DNA from 3 places in the Paenibacillus sp. J22R67 genome. Region 3 is predicted to be linked to each of the others. Evidence: predicted binding sites of a transcription regulator. Region 3 holds the regulator's gene; each other region holds the start of a gene.
The links. Region 3 encodes Rex, which represses fermentation and respiration genes when NADH is low (regulators of the CRP and FNR family bind a similar motif). Its sites were predicted from a motif close to TTGTGAAATATTTCACAA; they were not measured.
Positions count from the first base shown of each region.

Region 1: a site for Rex is predicted at 2,017-2,034, ahead of AC58VC_RS24515 (nitrate/nitrite transporter). Genes of this name have one in related genera too.
Region 2: a site for Rex is predicted at 3,490-3,507, ahead of AC58VC_RS21890 (helical membrane plugin domain-containing protein). Genes of this name have one in related genera too.

Region 1 covers NZ_JCAUAX010000007.1:65,072-70,785, forward strand. The annotation lists gene AC58VC_RS24505 (anthranilate phosphoribosyltransferase) at 1-932, opposite strand, end outside; gene AC58VC_RS24510 (ANTAR domain-containing response regulator) at 929-1,576, opposite strand; gene AC58VC_RS24515 (nitrate/nitrite transporter) at 2,051-3,292, shown strand; gene nirB (nitrite reductase large subunit NirB) at 3,603-5,714, shown strand, end outside.
Region 2 covers NZ_JCAUAX010000005.1:432,350-438,063, forward strand. The annotation lists gene AC58VC_RS21875 (ABC transporter substrate-binding protein) at 1-951, opposite strand, end outside; gene AC58VC_RS21880 (nitroreductase family protein) at 951-1,559, opposite strand; gene AC58VC_RS21885 (helix-turn-helix domain-containing protein) at 1,681-3,285, opposite strand; gene AC58VC_RS21890 (helical membrane plugin domain-containing protein) at 3,586-4,017, shown strand; gene AC58VC_RS21895 (NAD(P)/FAD-dependent oxidoreductase) at 4,039-5,220, shown strand; gene AC58VC_RS21900 (CBS domain-containing protein) at 5,300-5,714, opposite strand, start outside.
Region 3 covers NZ_JCAUAX010000001.1:500,940-506,653, forward strand. The annotation lists gene AC58VC_RS02365 (DUF47 domain-containing protein) at 1-298, shown strand, start outside; gene AC58VC_RS02370 (inorganic phosphate transporter) at 362-1,363, shown strand; gene AC58VC_RS02375 (redox-sensing transcriptional repressor Rex) at 1,436-2,056, opposite strand; gene dinG (ATP-dependent DNA helicase DinG) at 2,053-4,914, opposite strand; gene AC58VC_RS02385 (tetratricopeptide repeat protein) at 5,004-5,597, opposite strand; gene panD (aspartate 1-decarboxylase) at 5,677-5,714, opposite strand, start outside.

The DNA of each region.
Region 1 (5,714 bases), on a different contig from region 3:
TCAATGGAACCAGCTTTCTGGGATACCCAGAGGCGAACGGCACTGTTGAGCAGCACCATGTTCAAGTAAGGAAGCTCAGCTTCTCCGCGCAAGACGGCCATAGCTGTTTCACCCTGCAGCTGCGCCGTCCATTCAACTTCGGGCACTTCCACCATTAATTCATAGATCTCTGGATCTACAATGAATAATTCACTGGAGCCATTTTGAATAACATAGGTCCTCGTACGTTTTTCGATGGAAAGATCTTCTGATCCTTCCATGCCTTGCACAACGATTCCACTTGTGATGCCTAGTTCGATGAGTAAATTCGTAATTTTCTCGAAAACAGTGCCATGAAAGACGCCGACAGCCATAAAAGGTGCTTCCGTGAAACGAAGCAGCTTCTCGGCGGTGTTGAATACGGTCCGCAAGCCAAGCTCCTTGCGGAGTTCGCGCAGCTCACCAAGCGGTGCGCACCAGCTTTCCGTTGGCGCGAATAGGAAGCCTGTTCGTGCTGCTGCGGACACCAGTGCTTCGCGCGACGAGGTTAGCGCCGGTACGCCAAGCGCGTCCAGCACGTCCGTCAGCGTGATGCCCCATTTGGGCGGCATGCTCGGACTGCCGTGCAGTGTAGTCGGGAGACCGCAAGCCGCTAGCACAAATGCCGTAGGCAGGGTCGCAATGAACGTACGGGTGCGACCATCATAAGGTCCTGCGCAGTCCATGCTGCCAGGTATCGGATAAGAAAAGGTGCGTTTACGCAGGGCGTGGATGAAGGCTTTGATCTCATCCGGCGATTCCATTTTAATACGTTCAGCCACTAGAAATGCACCCATTTGAGCCTGGGTAGCACCGCCGGTAAGCATAAGTTCTGCTGCTTGGGAAGCCTCTTCATACGTAAGATCTCTCGCTCCGCGTTTTCCGCGGCCTACTTCTTTTAGTAAAGATATCATCGTTTTCGGCCTCCTTGACTTTGATCTCGTAGTATTTGATACACCTTGACGATGGAGGTAGCGACATCTACCATACGTTTACGCTCATTCATAGCTTGTTTTCGCAAAAAGTCGTAGGCCTCGGCTTCGGAGATCCCTTTAATCTCGCATAAGATCCGCTTGGCTTGATCGACCCATTTGCGCTCCTCTAGTTTGGAGAGGAGTTGCTCGCGCTCCTGCTGCCATTCGGTTCGCTGAAAATAGTGATTCACGCCAAGAAGCAAGGCGCAGTGAATTTCAAGCGGACTCATCGTTGAACCGATCAAACCATCTATACCTGCATCCATTCTGCATTCATTAGAAGGAAAAGTATGCGTATCACACCACCAGAAGACGGGAAGGCTGCGTTCAGCCAATACGCGTTTGCGCCATGTCTCCACTTCATCGGGGCTTACACTTAACAATACAGCATCAACTTTAGGAATAATGAAGGAAATTTCTTTGATCGCAGATGCTGTATAGACGCGAAAGCCCAGGTCCTTCAACACCTCGTCAGGTAAGGATGCTTGTGTACGATTAGAATAGCTCATCTCATTTGTGGATGGCGAGGAGGTAGCTGAGCGAGTTTGCTTCAACTCGTCGATCAGTATAAATGATTGCAACATTTGAATACCTCCATCGTTGTAAGCTTCTTTACTCCATGGTAACTTTATGTGAGGTTTCTTTGATGAAATGAATGGATTATACGGCATTACTATAGCATATAAATCGGTTTTTTGTCGATACAGTAGCTGACATGGCATGTTTGAAAATTATTGTGTTATGTTTATTGACATAAGCGAAAACCCGTACTATAATCAAGTTAGAAATCGGCACAATGATGTGCCCCTAACGCAGGCAATGGCGCCTATCCCCTTACAAATACGTAACCGGATAGGCTTTTTATGTTTACTTTACGAAATATAATCTAACATGCTGTTCACGAAGATGTGGCAGCAGTGGCAAAGAGGCCGACAAACATCCCAGTGTATGTAGGGGTATGTTTGTCGGCCTTTTCTGTCCATAGGTGTCCAGACAGGCAGAAATCAGGATAGGGAAAAAAAGAAGGCGAAAAGCCTCACAAAAGGAGAGGGAAGCACATGGTTGATCGGAAAAGTTTTATGCAAGTTGGACACAAAGGGTCTTTGTTCAGTGCATTTTTGTATTTTGACATGAGCTTCATGGTCTGGGTGCTTTTAGGACCTCTGGCGGTCGTACTCGCGAATGATTTCCACTTAGACGCTGCAGAAAAAGCGAACCTCGTTGCCTTGCCTACATTAGGCGGAGCGGTACTTCGGCTGGTGCTAGGCGTACTGACCGATAAGATTGGTCCTAAGCTTACTGGACAAATCGGACTCACGCTAACCTTAATCCCACTATTCTGGGGATGGCAGTTCGCTGACACGATGGGCGATATGTACTTCGTGGCGTTAATGCTCGGTATTGCCGGAGCAAGCTTTGCAGCCGCATTGCCATTAGCCAGTTCCTGGTACCCCCCGCAATATCAAGGTTTGGCGATGGGAATCGCCGGAGCAGGGAACAGCGGGACGATCTTCGCTACGCTCTTTGCTAACCGGATTGCTCAGCATTATGGCGATTGGCATGTTGTTTTCGGCATCGCGATGATTCCAATTGCGATTACATTAGTTGTTTTCAGTATTTTGGCAAAAGACAGCCCGAATAAACCAGCACCCAAAACCGTTGCTGAATACGGAAAAGTTTTGAAACAGAAGGATTCTTGGTTGTTCTGCATTTTATATAGCGTAACGTTCGGCGGCTTCGTCGGGATGTCCACCTACTTAACCATCTTCTTTAATACCCAATACGGACTTTCACCGATCCGTGCGGCTGATTTTACAACCCTATGCGTGATTGGTGGAAGCTTCTTCCGACCTGTAGGCGGTTGGTTAGCCGATAAAATAGGCGGCATTCGGATGCTGATGGGACTGTATGGGGTTGTCGCATTAATGATGGCGGGGATTTCAACACTTCCAGCACTCTCGGTCACAACGGTCTTGTTATTCGTCGCTATGATGGCTTTTGGAATGGGGAACGGTTCAGTTTTCCAGCTTGTGCCTCAGCGCTTCAAGTCAGAGATCGGTGTGGTCACAGGGATTGTCGGTGCTGCTGGCGGCTTAGGCGGATATTTCCTGCCTAAAATTCTCGGAAATGTGAAATTGGCAACAGGTTCTTTCGCACCAGGTTTCCTCATCTTGAGTGCAATCGCTGTGTGCTGCGTTATATTGATCGCATCTGTACAAGGACAATGGAAGCGCAGCTGGATTGGTGATGGCGGCAAAGTGAAAGTAGCTCCAGCAGCAATTGATAGCGTGCATGCTTAAGTAAGGGGAGTAGCTGCTGATCCTGCGGTGAGTTAACAATTGCGTTAACAACAGGATCAGCAGCAGCACCTAGTTAAAGTAAAGTGTTTGCTCATGCAGCTTGAGGCATTTGTGCAGGCTTTATGAGCAAAGACGTTTACGACTTGCCGTCTTTGGTAGTTCAATCGAGCTACTTAAGCTCCATATCCCATCATTGCCATTTGGGAGTATTCGCGTAGACTTCTGCTCCCAAGTGGACCTTTTTAGCGGGCAGGATATGGATAACTAAATGGGATATAGAGATAGAAACACTAGAGAGGAAGATGAGACCATGACTCAAAAAGAAAAGTTGGTATTAGTCGGAAATGGAATGGCTGGTGTTAACGCAGTTGAACATTTGCTTAAACTGGCTCCGGATAAATATGAGGTAACTATCTTTGGGAGTGAGCCTCATCCGAACTATAATCGGATTCTGCTGTCCTATGTCCTTTCGGGGGATTCCAAAGTTGAGGATATCGTTATCCATCCCTATGAATGGTATAGAAACAACCATATAACGCTCTATACAAACCAAACAGTGACGGGAATCGATACGGCAGCTCAAACAGTCACGAGCGATAAAGGCGTAACGGTGTCCTACGATAAATTGATTTTGGCAACCGGGTCCAATCCTTTTATGATACCAATGCCTGGCGCAGATAAAGAAGGGGTCATGGCCTACCGGACCATCCGTGATTGTGAAATCATGATGGAATCCGCGAAAAAGTATAAAAAAGCGGTTGTCATCGGCGGAGGTTTGCTTGGACTGGAAGCAGCCAGAGGTTTCCTGAACTTGGGAATGAAAGTAGATGTCGTTCATATCACGGACTCAATCATGGATCGTCAGTTGGATCGTACTGCGTCCAAAATGCTGCAAGCAGCTCTGGAGGAACAAGGAATTAATTTCTTGTTAGCGAAGCAATCTGCAGAAATCGTCGGTCATAAACGGGTTACTGGTTTGAAATTCAAAGACGGCACTATGACTGAAGCGGATCTGGTCGTCATGGCGGTGGGGATTCGGCCGAATGTAGAACTGGCCAAGAATTCTGGCATAACGTGCAATCCCGGTATTATTGTAAATGACTATATGCAAACGAATGTTCCTAATGTGTACGCGGTAGGGGAATGTGCGATGCATCGTGGCGTTGCCTACGGGCTGGTTGCGCCGCTCTACGAGCAAGGCGCTGTGTTAGCGAAGCATTTGGCAGGCGTGGAAACAGGTCCTTATGAAGGCTCGGTGCTTTATACGAAGTTGAAAGTATCTGGTGTTGACGTTTTCTCTGGCGGGAAATTCGGGGATGAAGAAGGAACCAAAGCGATTCGTATTCATGATGAGTTCACAGGTGTATACAAAAAAGTCGTCATCAAGGATAACAAAATTGTCGGTGCCGTGCTCTTTGGGGATACGGCGGATGGCACCCGGCTCATGCAAATGATTCGTGAGGAAACAGATGTCAGCGGGATGGCTAAAACAGCGATCTTGACGGATTCAGCGAGCGGCGGCGGAGCAGCTTCCGGTGTTGCCGATATGAAAGACGATGCGATTATATGCGGATGTAACGGGGTAACCAAAGGGACGATCTGTTCAGCCATTAAAGATCAGGGCTTAACCTCCGTTGAAGAGGTGAAAAACTGCACGACAGCTTCCCGTTCTTGCGGCGGCTGTAAACCGCTTGTCAGTGATTTGTTAGCCTTTACGCTAGGTTCTTCCTACGACAAAAATGCTGCTAAAGAATCCATTTGCTCTTGTACGGAACATACGCGGGATGAGGTTGTCGAAGCGATTCGCGAAAAAGGCTTGTCGCATGTACGTGAAGTTATGAGCGTGCTTGCGTGGAAAAATGAAGAGGGCTGTTCCAAATGCCGCCCTGCACTTAACTACTACCTGGGGATGATTAGCCCTGAAACATACAAGGATGATAGCACTTCGCGCTTCGTTAACGAGCGTATGCATGCGAATATTCAAAAGGACGGTACTTATTCCGTTGTTCCACGGATTTATGGCGGTGTAACGAATCCCACGGAATTGAAGCGGATTGCTGAAGTAGCGGAGCAATTCAATGTCCCAACCGTGAAGTTCACGGGCGGACAACGACTAGACTTGCTTGGCGTGAAAAAGGAAGACCTTACAGCGATGTGGGAAGCGCTGGATATGCCTTCCGGCTATGCCTACGGCAAAGCTTTGCGTACGGTCAAAACATGCGTCGGCGATACGTTCTGCCGGTTCGGTACAGGTGATTCTATGGCGGTGGGCATCGAGCTGGAGAAGCGGTTTGAGCGCTTAAACACACCAGCCAAAGTGAAGCTGGCGGTATCAGGATGTCCCCGGAACTGCGCGGAATCCGGTATTAAGGATTTAGGCATCGTATCCGTAGATGGCGGTTGGGAACTGTATGCCGGAGGA
Region 2 (5,714 bases), on a different contig from region 3:
TGTTTCATCAATCATAATTGAATAGGCTGTCGGTCCAAAGCCCTGGAACCACAAGTCATAGTCGACGGGATGAACTTGGTTTTTCTGCACAGCTTTTAACTGACTCCATATGGCCGTTTTCTTCAGCTCATCCAGCTTCTCATTGCTTTCATTCAGGATAAGAATATGATCCGGATTGATCTCAGGCAGCTTTTCCATGGAAATAGGGGCGAAAGTCGCCTTATTATCCGGGAACAACGGTGGTGCTTTCAGACCTAGATCCTTGTAAAGAATATCGTAATTCTTTGCACCATAATAGCGAAGTTCCTTGGAAGTTACACGCAGAAACATAACGGTCTCGTTACCAATAGAAGCTGCAATTTTCTCTTTTGCTTGCTTCGCTTTTTCATCATAAGCGGCTATCGCCTTCTTCGCTTCTTCGTCTTTTTCAAGAACACCGGCCAAGACGGTAAATGTTTTACGCCAATCTTTGGCTCCGTCTGTTTCCTCTGGCTTCAAAACAACCGTAGGAGCAATTTTGCTTAATTGTTCGAACCCTTTTCCCATTCCGTCGTTAGCGAGAATAAGATCAGGAGCAGCTGACAGAATCGACTCGAAGTTCGTCTCCGACTGCCAACCTAAATTCGTAACACCAGCCATTTTATCTTTCAAATACCAGGAAAAATCTTTCGTTTCCGGTCCAGCTTGAACGGCAGAACTCGGCTTCACGCCAAGGGCCAGCATGAGATCAATCAACCAAGGGTTAAGAGCGGCTATCTTTTGAGGCTTTCCAGTGATCACTGTCTCACCCGCAAAATGCTTGATTGTGCGAGACTTTACTGATTCTTGGACTGGAGTAGCAGCAGGACTGCTTGATGAGATTGACTGCGATTTGCCGCATGCGGTCATAAGTAATGCTGTAGTAAGCATAAGTGCCAATATTGGCGTGGATTTGCGTATGATTTGTTTCATTATTCAACACTGCCCTCTCTAGTTGTCTTTCCAAATATGTGAGTTTTCACTTCGGCCAACGTTCGCGGTCTTTTGGGTTCGGGAATATGATCTTCCTCAAAAAATCCAAGATGCAGCATACCCGTTATTTTCTCCCCCGGCTGCACGCCTAATAACGCCCTAACCGCTGGATTCCAGTTGTGGTCATTCGTTTTCCAAACGACGCCAAGTTTGCGTTCCCAGGCCAGCAGTTGGAAATTTTGGATTAGCGCCGCTGATGCCATGAGATCTTCTTCCCATTGTTTCGGACGCGGATCTTCCGGCATGATGACGACTAAGAAAGCCGACCCTTGCGCATGGAGATACTTCCGCATTTTCTCATGCTGGTCTACCGCAAACCCTGGCATCAAATGCTCAATGAACGCTTCCTTCTGCTCAGATGGTACAAAAAGAAATCTCCACGGCTCCCGGAGACCGTGATTTGGAGCCCACACGGCATCGTTCAACAAGGCCATCACAAACTTCTCGGAGACGGGTTCATCCGTAAAAGCTCGCATTGTTCTGCGTGAACGAACCGTCAAAGCTACAGCTCCTGGACCTGCCTCTTCTCTTGTATACGTCTGTTTCATTACTGACCACCTCTAATTTATGAAATTGATAATCATTATCATCAAAGGTAATCGTAAGCGAAACAACCCCTCCGTTCAATGGATAAAATCTTTCAAGCATATGGATAAAATTCAGTTCCCATTAGAAGGACTGAGACGACAGCAGAGAATTAACCGCCATATCTATAGCTAAACTATGCTGTATGGGAGCATGACTATTGAACCAGCTTGGAACCTCACTCAATCGGCTGTTTTGGACAGCACGCAGAGATTTCCATGCCTGGCTGCTCTTTAATTGTTCAGTTAATCGAGCATCAGAATTGGAGTTGCATGTGGTAAGGAAAATATGGTCCGGATTCATTCGTTCCAAATCAGCCTCTGAGATCACGGTGTAGTGACTATGCGGCTTAACGCCAATAGGTGGACTCAGCTTTAACTCCTTGTACAGAATATCTCCAAGCTGCCGTTTCCCCCCATATACGCGCCATTCCCTGCCGGCATCCACTAGCAACATAACCGTCTGCTCGTGACCGAAACCTGATCTTAAACGTGATCTGGCGTCTGCCGCTTTCTGATCATACTGCTTCAACCATGCGGCATATTGCTCTTTTTTCCCGAACAGGGTTGCCAATTCAAGCAAGGTATCGCGCCAATTGTCCTTATTAAAAAGCGTGATTGTCGGAGCGACATTCCGATAGGTGTCAGCGCTCAGGCTTGCCCAATTGACGCCAAGAATTAGCTCAGGTTCTGCGCGCAGTACAGACTCTCGATCTGGACGATCCCAGCGGCCAACAATCTTGGTCTCCATCAGTTCATCTGCGATATGCGGCAGCAGCCCGCGGATTTGGTCGTTCCCAGCATACGAGAGCGTTGCGAAGGGCTTAAGATCCAGCGCCAGCAAATAGTCATTTAACAACGGAAATACCGTCATGATTTTGGAATTGACGTGACTCTTCATATATATGGTTGGTGAAACGCCTACAACTTTCTTAAATGTCCGGCTAAAATAGAGCTCATCACGAAAACCTACTTTAAACGCTACCGTTTTGAGGCTTTGCTGCGACCTTAACCATGTTTTGGCATGTTCCATTCGTAGACGGGTCAAATATTCAATGGGTCGTACGCCGGTATGCTTTTTGAAAATACCTGCAAAATTGCTCGGGCTAATGCCATGGCGTTGTGCCAGCGTGCTAAGCGGAATATCCTCGTGATAATACGTATCCATGAAATCTTTCGCCTTCTCGATGGCAAACCGTGTGCCACCCTGCTGCTTCTCTGATTGTTGATCGGTCACGATTGTGAACAGCAATTCTTGAAAAACTAATTGCCGCTTCCAAGGCAGCAATGGGTTGGATGTGCTCCCTAGCTCGTGGAGTTGTTCAAATCCTCGCATGATTGTGGCTGAGTCGTTTAAGGCTAATAACCCTTCCTCAGTGAAGATCTCTGTGACCACGGCATTTATCCATTTGTATGTAAAAGATTGCATCATAAATTGAATGGGTTGCTCCCCGTCTACAACCGCTTCCACTAAGCTCTTAGGATGCAGTAAGAATAACGAACCAGGGGTTGCCTCGTATTCCGTTCCATTTATATATAAAGTACCGCGGCCTTCCTGAATCTGCACAAGGTGATAGTAGGTAATAAACCTGCGTCGTACACGTTTGCCTGCTGGATATCGTTTACGCACCGGTTGGCACAGACTGAAGCTGACGTCTCCCATTTGGTTCCATAGGTTATCATTGATCATCGTTAGTTGAACTCCCTTTCAGTCCTTCTCCGTACACCTTCAATGATAATAATTCTCACCCTATCCGTCCAGTGATTTTCTCCCCCATATTCATCCAATGTTCACGAATTTGAAATATTTTCAAATATAATTTTGTGTCCATTAGGTGTACAATATGTAAATACGGTTTATATCCAATTGTGCGATGTTGCTACACATTTTCTTATGTGAAAAATGTTACAACCATCTGGGAAACATATGTTTCACCCGTGCACATTGTGACAGTACCCGATTTTTTTCATCGCAAAGGAGGATTTTCATATGTCACAGACATCTGCTGTTCAAGAAGTGGCAGCAACGGCTGCTGCGGAACCAAAATCGTTAGACGTACTTGACCAATTGCTGAAGCCTGAGGTGCAACAATCTCTGACTGTCCTGGTCGATAACCTGCCTAAATTGGCAGAAATGGTGACTGTGTTAACGAAAGCTTATGATTTTGCGCAAAGCGTAGCTACAGACAAAGTATTGATCAACGATTTTGCCCAAGGTATTGGCGAGTTTGTAAAACCTGTATCTGATAAGGCAAAAGACATTGCATCTGCGGCAATTGAAGCTGGCGAACGCTCGCAGGCTGAAGTAGGATCAACAATCGGTCTCTTCGGAATACTAAAAATGCTAAAAGATCCTGAAGTGCAGAAAACTCTTCGTTTTGCACAAGCATTCTTGAACGTACTTTCTGAACGTAAAAATTAATACGGACTAGGGATGATAACGATGGCTAAACAAATACTTATTCTTGGCGGCGGTTATGGCGGCCTATTAACCGCATTGACAGCACGTAAACATCTGACAGCTTCAGAAGCGAACATAACAATTATTAATCGCTTCCCAACACATCAAATTATTACGGAATTACACCGTCTTGCAGGCGGAACGATTAAAGAGCAAGCTGTTGCACTACCTTTGCAAAAACTGCTAGGCGACAAACAAGTTAATATCGTGGTTGATACAATCAAAGAAATTAAACCAGATGACAAAAAAGTCGTAACAACTAGTGGCGCAGTACATAATTACGATGCGCTAGTCGTTGCTCTTGGCAGCGAAACGAACTACTTCGGCATTCCAGGATTGGAAGAGAACAGCATGGTTCTCAAATCAGCTTCTGATGCTAACCGTATTCGTGAGCATGTTGAAGCTCGTCTGGACGCTTACAAAGCATCCGGCAACAAAGCTGACGCAACAATCGTAGTTGGCGGCGGCGGTCTAACAGGCGTTGAGCTCGTAGGCGAATTCGCTGATAAGCTGCCTGAAATTTGCCACAGCAAAGGCATCGATTTCAGCGATGTCTCCATCTATTGCGTAGAAGCTGGCCCTGCAATCCTTCCAGTATTCCCGAAAGTACTGATCGAGCGCGCAGTGACTAGCCTTGAGAAACGCGGTGTTACGTTCTTAACAGGCGTTGCCATTACAGAAGCTACCAAGAACACGGTATCTCTGAAAAGTGGACAAACAATCGAGTCGAATACGATTATTTGGACTGGCGGCGTGAAAGGCAATCCGGTTGTTGGAAGCTGTGGAATCGCAGAAGACCGCGGTCGTGCGACTGTCACTTCAACGCTTCAATCCACTTCTCACTCCGATGTCTTCCTTGCAGGCGACTGCGCTGTGGTATTCCCTGAAGGAAGTGAAAGACCTTACCCTCCTACTGCACAACTTGCTTGGCAGATGGGCGAAACAGTTGGCTACAATCTGTCCGTTCAGATCAAAGGCGGCGCTATGGATAAATTCACTCCTGTCTTCTCCGGAACACTTGGCAGCTTAGGCCGCAAAGACGGAATCGGCACAATCGGCGGAAACAGCACACAGCTGAAAGGCTTACCTGCCTCCCTGATGAAAGAAGCAAGTAACATTCGCTACTTGTCGCATATCCATGGTCTTTTCGCTTTAGCCTATTAATACAGTAAAAAAGGATGCCCTCAGCCTCTTGGGGCTATAAGGACATCCTTTTTTTCTTTTTTCAAGCTATAGTATCCGCTTACAATAATGATTGAAATGAATGGCGGATAACATCTCCCCTGCTAATGATACCAACTAGTACGCCTCGATGGACCACAGGCAGTTTCTTTATTCGTTTTTTACCTAATATCGCAGCGATTTGCTCAATATCTTCTTCCGCATCTACGGCAATCACTTTCTTTTGAGCGATAGACATGACGCATCTTGGAAGCAATTTGCGAACTCTTTCATCAAACTCTTCGTCATCCCCTTTGATCACAGCCGTGTACATATAAGTCCCGAACACATGATCATCATGTTTGCCTATATAACGCATAATATCTCCATCGCTAATGTAGGCAACTACTTCATTCCGCTCATTGACGACAGGAAGCCCACTAATTCTATATTTGATAAATTTCTCAATCACATCACTAACAGGGTCGTTTTCTTTT
Region 3 (5,714 bases):
ATATATGAAAGACTTCTCGGCTGTCATCGTGGATTCCTGCCAACATATGCTCGATGCCTTCAAACTGCTTGCGAAGAAGAAATATATGCAAATCCCTGAACATACGGTTGCAATCAATTCCCTTGAGAATGACGGCGATCGCTTGATGCGTGAAGGAATTCGCCAAATTTTCATCACGCGTAAAGACGTGTACGAAGACTTCAAACTAAAAGAAATCTACGAGCGCTTAGAAGAAACAACGGACGCTTGCGAAGACGTAGCCAATATCCTAGACAGCGTGGTACTTCGTTATTCATAAGACTTAATCGGTCGATGTGTACGAAGGATAGTTTTCCGAATGGAAAGCTCTTAGGAGGAAATCATGTTAACTTATTTAATCGTAATTGTTGTACTAGCTTTACTTTTTGATTTCATTAATGGATTTCACGATACAGCCAATGCGATTGCAACATCCATTTCTACGCGCGCACTCAGCCCGCGGGTAGCTATCGCCATGGCAGCGACGCTTAACTTTGTTGGTGCGATGGTATCTTCCAAAGTAGCCAAAACAGTCGGTGGCAGTATCGCGAATCCGGCCAAAATTGAAAATGGCGTTGAAATCGTCATCGCAGCCCTGCTCGCGGCGATTATATGGAACCTGCTGACATGGTATCTTGCTATTCCTTCCTCTTCTTCTCACACCTTGCTCGGGGCCCTTGCCGGTGCGGTTATTGCTGGTGCTGGCGTGAATGCTGTGAATTGGAGCGGTTTTACACAGATCATTATCATCTTGATTCTTTCACCAATCATTGCCTTCGGCCTTGGTTACCTCATCATGCTTTTGATCAAATACATCGTCATCTGGTCCGGAAATACATCTAGATCCAAACTCAATCGTATATTCAGGACTTTACAGATTATTTCTGCGGGTTTACTTTCCTACTCACATGGCGGTAACGATGCACAGAAAGCGATGGGAATTATCGTCTTCGGTTTAGTCGCTGCCGATGTTCAAACAACGCTCGACGTCCCTCTTTGGGTCAAAATTTCAGCAGCTTTGGCCATGGGTCTTGGAACTTCGATCGGTGGATGGAAAATTATTAAAACCGTATCTGGTAAAATTGTAAAGATTGAACCGATTAACGGTTTTGCATCCGACCTCACATCGTCTCTCGTCATTCAGTTCTCAACCCATATCGGAAAACCTTTATCGACAACACATGTAATTTCCTCCGCCATTATTGGGACAGGCAGTGTCATGCGTTTCCATGAAGTTCAGTGGGGCACCGTCAGCCGTATGTTGATTACTTGGGTCATTACCATACCAATCAGCATTGCGCTCGCGTACTCGCTCTACTTCCTTATCTTTAGACTGATTCTCTAATTGAAAAAGAACCTGACCAGGGAACTAATTCCCTAATGGTCAGGTTCTTTTTTTGGATATTAATCTGCGATATTAATCTAAATAATAAGCTAAGCTTTGCAGCTCCGTTGTGAAATCCGCGTAATGCACGCGAACTTCCGGTGGAACCTTTATAATAACAGGAGCAAAATTCAAAATAGCTTCAATGCCGCAATCAACAAATTGATTGGCCACATTTTGAGCTTCGCTAGCAGGCACTGTGATAATCCCGATTCGCACGCCTAAATCCGATAAAATCGTCTTCATTTCCGCCATTGGTTGAACCGTCAAGTTATTGATGGTCTCTCCTGCTTTGGACGGCATCGCATCAAAAACAGCGACAATTTTCATATCATTTCGCAGATAAGTATTATAATTGCATAAGGCGCGGCCAAGATTCCCCGCTCCAACAAGAGCAACCTGAATGTGCCGATCAAGCTTGAGTATCTGTCTAATTTTCTCGATCAAATAAGCAATATCGTAACCGATGCCTTTTTTGCCGAATTCTCCGAAGTAGGCCAAATCCTTACGAATCTGGGCCGGATTCAGATCAAGCTTTTGACCCAAATCCTGCGAAGATACCGTTGCGACATTTTTCATAGCAAGCTCGTTTAGGAACCGTAGATAAATGGGCAGCCTGCGAACAACAGCCTCCGATATTTTTTGTGATTTCATTTCTGCGCCACCCCCATCCACTGCTCAATCCTTGGTAACATTTGTTCCGTTGTCATATGCTCGATTTTGGGTCCTGGCAGTGAGTAGAGGAAGTGCTTGCCATAAAAGGTTTCAATGACACGCGTATCGTAGATGATCACAATCCCTTTGTCAGATGCGCGTCTAACTAACCGGCCGAAGCCTTGCTTAAATCGAATGACCGCCTGCGGCACAGAAAATTTCATGAACGGGTTCTCATTCCGTTTCTTAATATTTTCACATTTTGCCTCAACAAGCGGATGGTTCGGAGGTTGAAACGGCAGCCGGATAATGGCCAAGCAGCTCAGCGCATCACCAGGTATATCAACGCCTTCCCAGAATGAACTTGTGCCAAGCAGCACACACATCTTGTTGTCCTGGAACATACGGGTTAATTTACTGCGATTGCCGCTGTCAACTCCTTGACCCAGCACCGTAATGCCGTATGATTTCAAATAATCTTTCATCCCGGCATAAATCTGCTTAAGCATCCGATTGGATGTGAACAAGATCAGCATTCGACCTTTGGTCACAATAGCTACTTCACTTAGCGATTCAATGAGCGATGCAATGAAAACGGGATCTCCAGCACCTTTAATCGTAGGAAAGTCTCTTGGAATAACAACCAGAGCTTGCTCTCGATAGTTAAAAGGAGATGGCAGTTGCACGGTTTTGAGTTTACCACTCTCTTCATCCTGCGGAATCACCAGCCCTAATTGATCAGCTGAATACTGGAATGATTTATTCACGGACAAAGTCGCGGATGTCATGATAATGCTTTCTTTCGTCTCAAAGAAATGCTGCTGAAGCAAGCTGCTGACATCTGTCGGAATAGAGAAAAGCTGAAGAGATTTCGCTCTGGCATAAGTTCCCGCTTCCATCCAATACACATAGCCTTCATCCGCCATTTTCATAAAGAAGTGCAGCGCATCTCGATGCTCATAGAGCTCTTTCACGGTTCCATTCAGGTCCGTCACTAACCCTTGAACCCCGAACGCCTCCTGATGTTCCTTCACATCACTTAATAATTTATCAAGCGTGCGAAGCAAATCATTCGCATTCAAATAAATATTGTCCTCCATCGTCATCAGCTCGTGCCAATTAGCAGGCAATGTCTCCGGCTTCATGCGCAGCACATACGTGGAATTCTCCGTTTGCGACGGGTCACTTTTGGACGACACCAGCTCATATAGTGATTCGCTCAGCTGGTCCCAATTCTCTTTCATCTGCACAATTTTCGGGAAAAGTCCATCAATCGTATGACTCCATGCCGCTGCACGTTCTTGCTGCTCATCCGACTTCTGCAGTCGAAACCGCAGCATTGGCAGTTGTCCGCTCCGATTATCTTTGTAAAGCCAAGTTAACGAATGATACATCGCCGAGGAATGCAACTCGATGCCAAGATGTTTACTCGCCACTTCCTCAAAGTGATGCGCCTCATCAATGACAAGGTGCTTGTAAGCCGGTAGGAGGCGGTTCTCAGCCTTCATATCAGTAAACAGGAGGGAATGGTTCGTAATAATCACATCAGCCGTATTGGCGTCGTTACGCGCGCGATGATAGAAGCATTTTTTGTACCATGGACACATCCGATTCAAACAAGAGTCTGTATCACTGGCAACAGAGTACCAGAATTGAGCCCCTTTATTCCCAAAATGGATTTCCTCTTCATCCCCGTGTTCCGTTTCGCTCAGCCACACGACCATTTGTGCCGCAGTGACTGGGTCCTCTTTGCCATTCTCGTAATCGCGAGTTGTCAGTTTCGTCTCAAATTTGCGCAAGCACAAATAGTGACTTCTCCCTTTCAATACCGCCGCCTTGAAAGGAACCGGAAAAATCTCTTTCAACAGCGGAATATCCCGCTCTCTAAGCTGCTCTTGCAGATTAATCGTGTGCGTAGAGACAACCACTTTCTTCTCATATTTGATGCCATAATAGAGTGCCGGTATCAAATACCCAAGTGATTTCCCTGTGCCTGTTCCCGCCTCAATCATCAAATGCTGATCGTTCTCAAGCGATTTCTCCACTTCGTAGATCATTTGCTCTTGAGATTCCCGCTCTTCGAAAACTTCAAACTTCTGCTGAAGCGCTAATTTCAAGCCTTGCTGGAATTCTTTGAAGGAAGTACCTAGTCCGTCTTCATCAGAAACCCCACGTATGTCATCCTCTTCGCCCCAATCCGTAACATTCAGCGTAAATTGGCGGAAATAACGATTCGTATCCGTATCGATGCTAGTAATCGATTCTTTATATAGACATATTTCGTCCAAAAACCAACCTAAGTCGCTGGAGCTATTTTCGAAAATATGCTGTAACCGCTGCACAGTAAGGAGAGGCAGCCCAATCAGCCTTTCCAGGCATCGAACCCAGATCTCAGCCGTAACCTCAGCGTCACTGTCAGCTTGATGAGGCCGTTCATGGTCAATGCCAAACAAACCGGCTACCATGCTCAATTGAAGACTGGAAATGGATGGAAATAATATGCGAAGCATATCCATCGTATCCAGCACTCGACCTGAGAATGGCGGGTAACCGGTTTTGGTCAGTCCCTTTTGCAAAAAAGAAACATCAAAAGCTGCATGGTGCGCAACGAGTACGCAATCAAACAAAAGTGGAAACATATCCGACATCACTTGATCAAGCGTGGGAGCATCAGCAACCATCTCATCCGTAATGCCAGTAAGTGTTGTAATGGAAGAAGGTATACCAATCCCTGGATTAACCAGAGAAGTATACCTGTCGATAATTTGAAATTGATCTATAATGACCAGTCCAACTTGGATGATTTCATCCGCAGGCTGACTTCCTGTCGTTTCAAAATCCAAAACTGCAAATTTCATGACGTGTATCTTCAATCCCTTCGTCCTGCACTTCTCCTAGCATACCAAATCTTATTAGGAAAAGGGAATACCTGATCGCCACATTGGTTTTAGGACTCGTCCAGATTGATGAGAGGCTCCATACATGATGGGTCCGTATGGTATGCTTTTTGAAAATACTCGAATGCTTTTTCTATATTCTGATTCTGCACCTGTATGACTCCCATGGCGTTGTAGGAAATAGCCTTCATCTTGGAGTTATCCGTCAGAGGCAGCAGGAATTTGAAGTGCCTATACGCCTCTCCAAACTCCCCTTTCCGCAGATGCCCCATTGCCAAATAGACCCTTGCCAACAAGAAATCAGGCTGCCTGCGAATCAAGACTTCAAATTCCTTGATCGCTTGATCATACATGTAAAGCTTGTAGTACCCTTGCCCCCGGACAAATTCATCCGTTTGCTTCCCTGACAGATCGAGGTCCATCAGTTCTTTATGAAGGGTTTGGGTACTGATCGGCACGGCCCCATAAAACTTTCCCAGCTTCTCCTCAAAAAGCAGCCACGCCTCAATGAACTCATCGCTCATTGTTTTCAACACTTGCAATTGTTCGTCGAGCTCCGCTCTTTTCTCCACATCACTATTCGGATATTCTTTTTGGATTTCTTCCAAAACCTCGTTCATTGTGGAAAATAAATGCTTAAACATTTGGCATCCCACCTTTGCTTCGAAAGCTTACCCTCATTCTTTGTAAACAGAGCCGATTTCATGCATGGAAGTGACCATCTTAAAGGATGGTGGAATGCTCCTCTGCTTTTAACAATT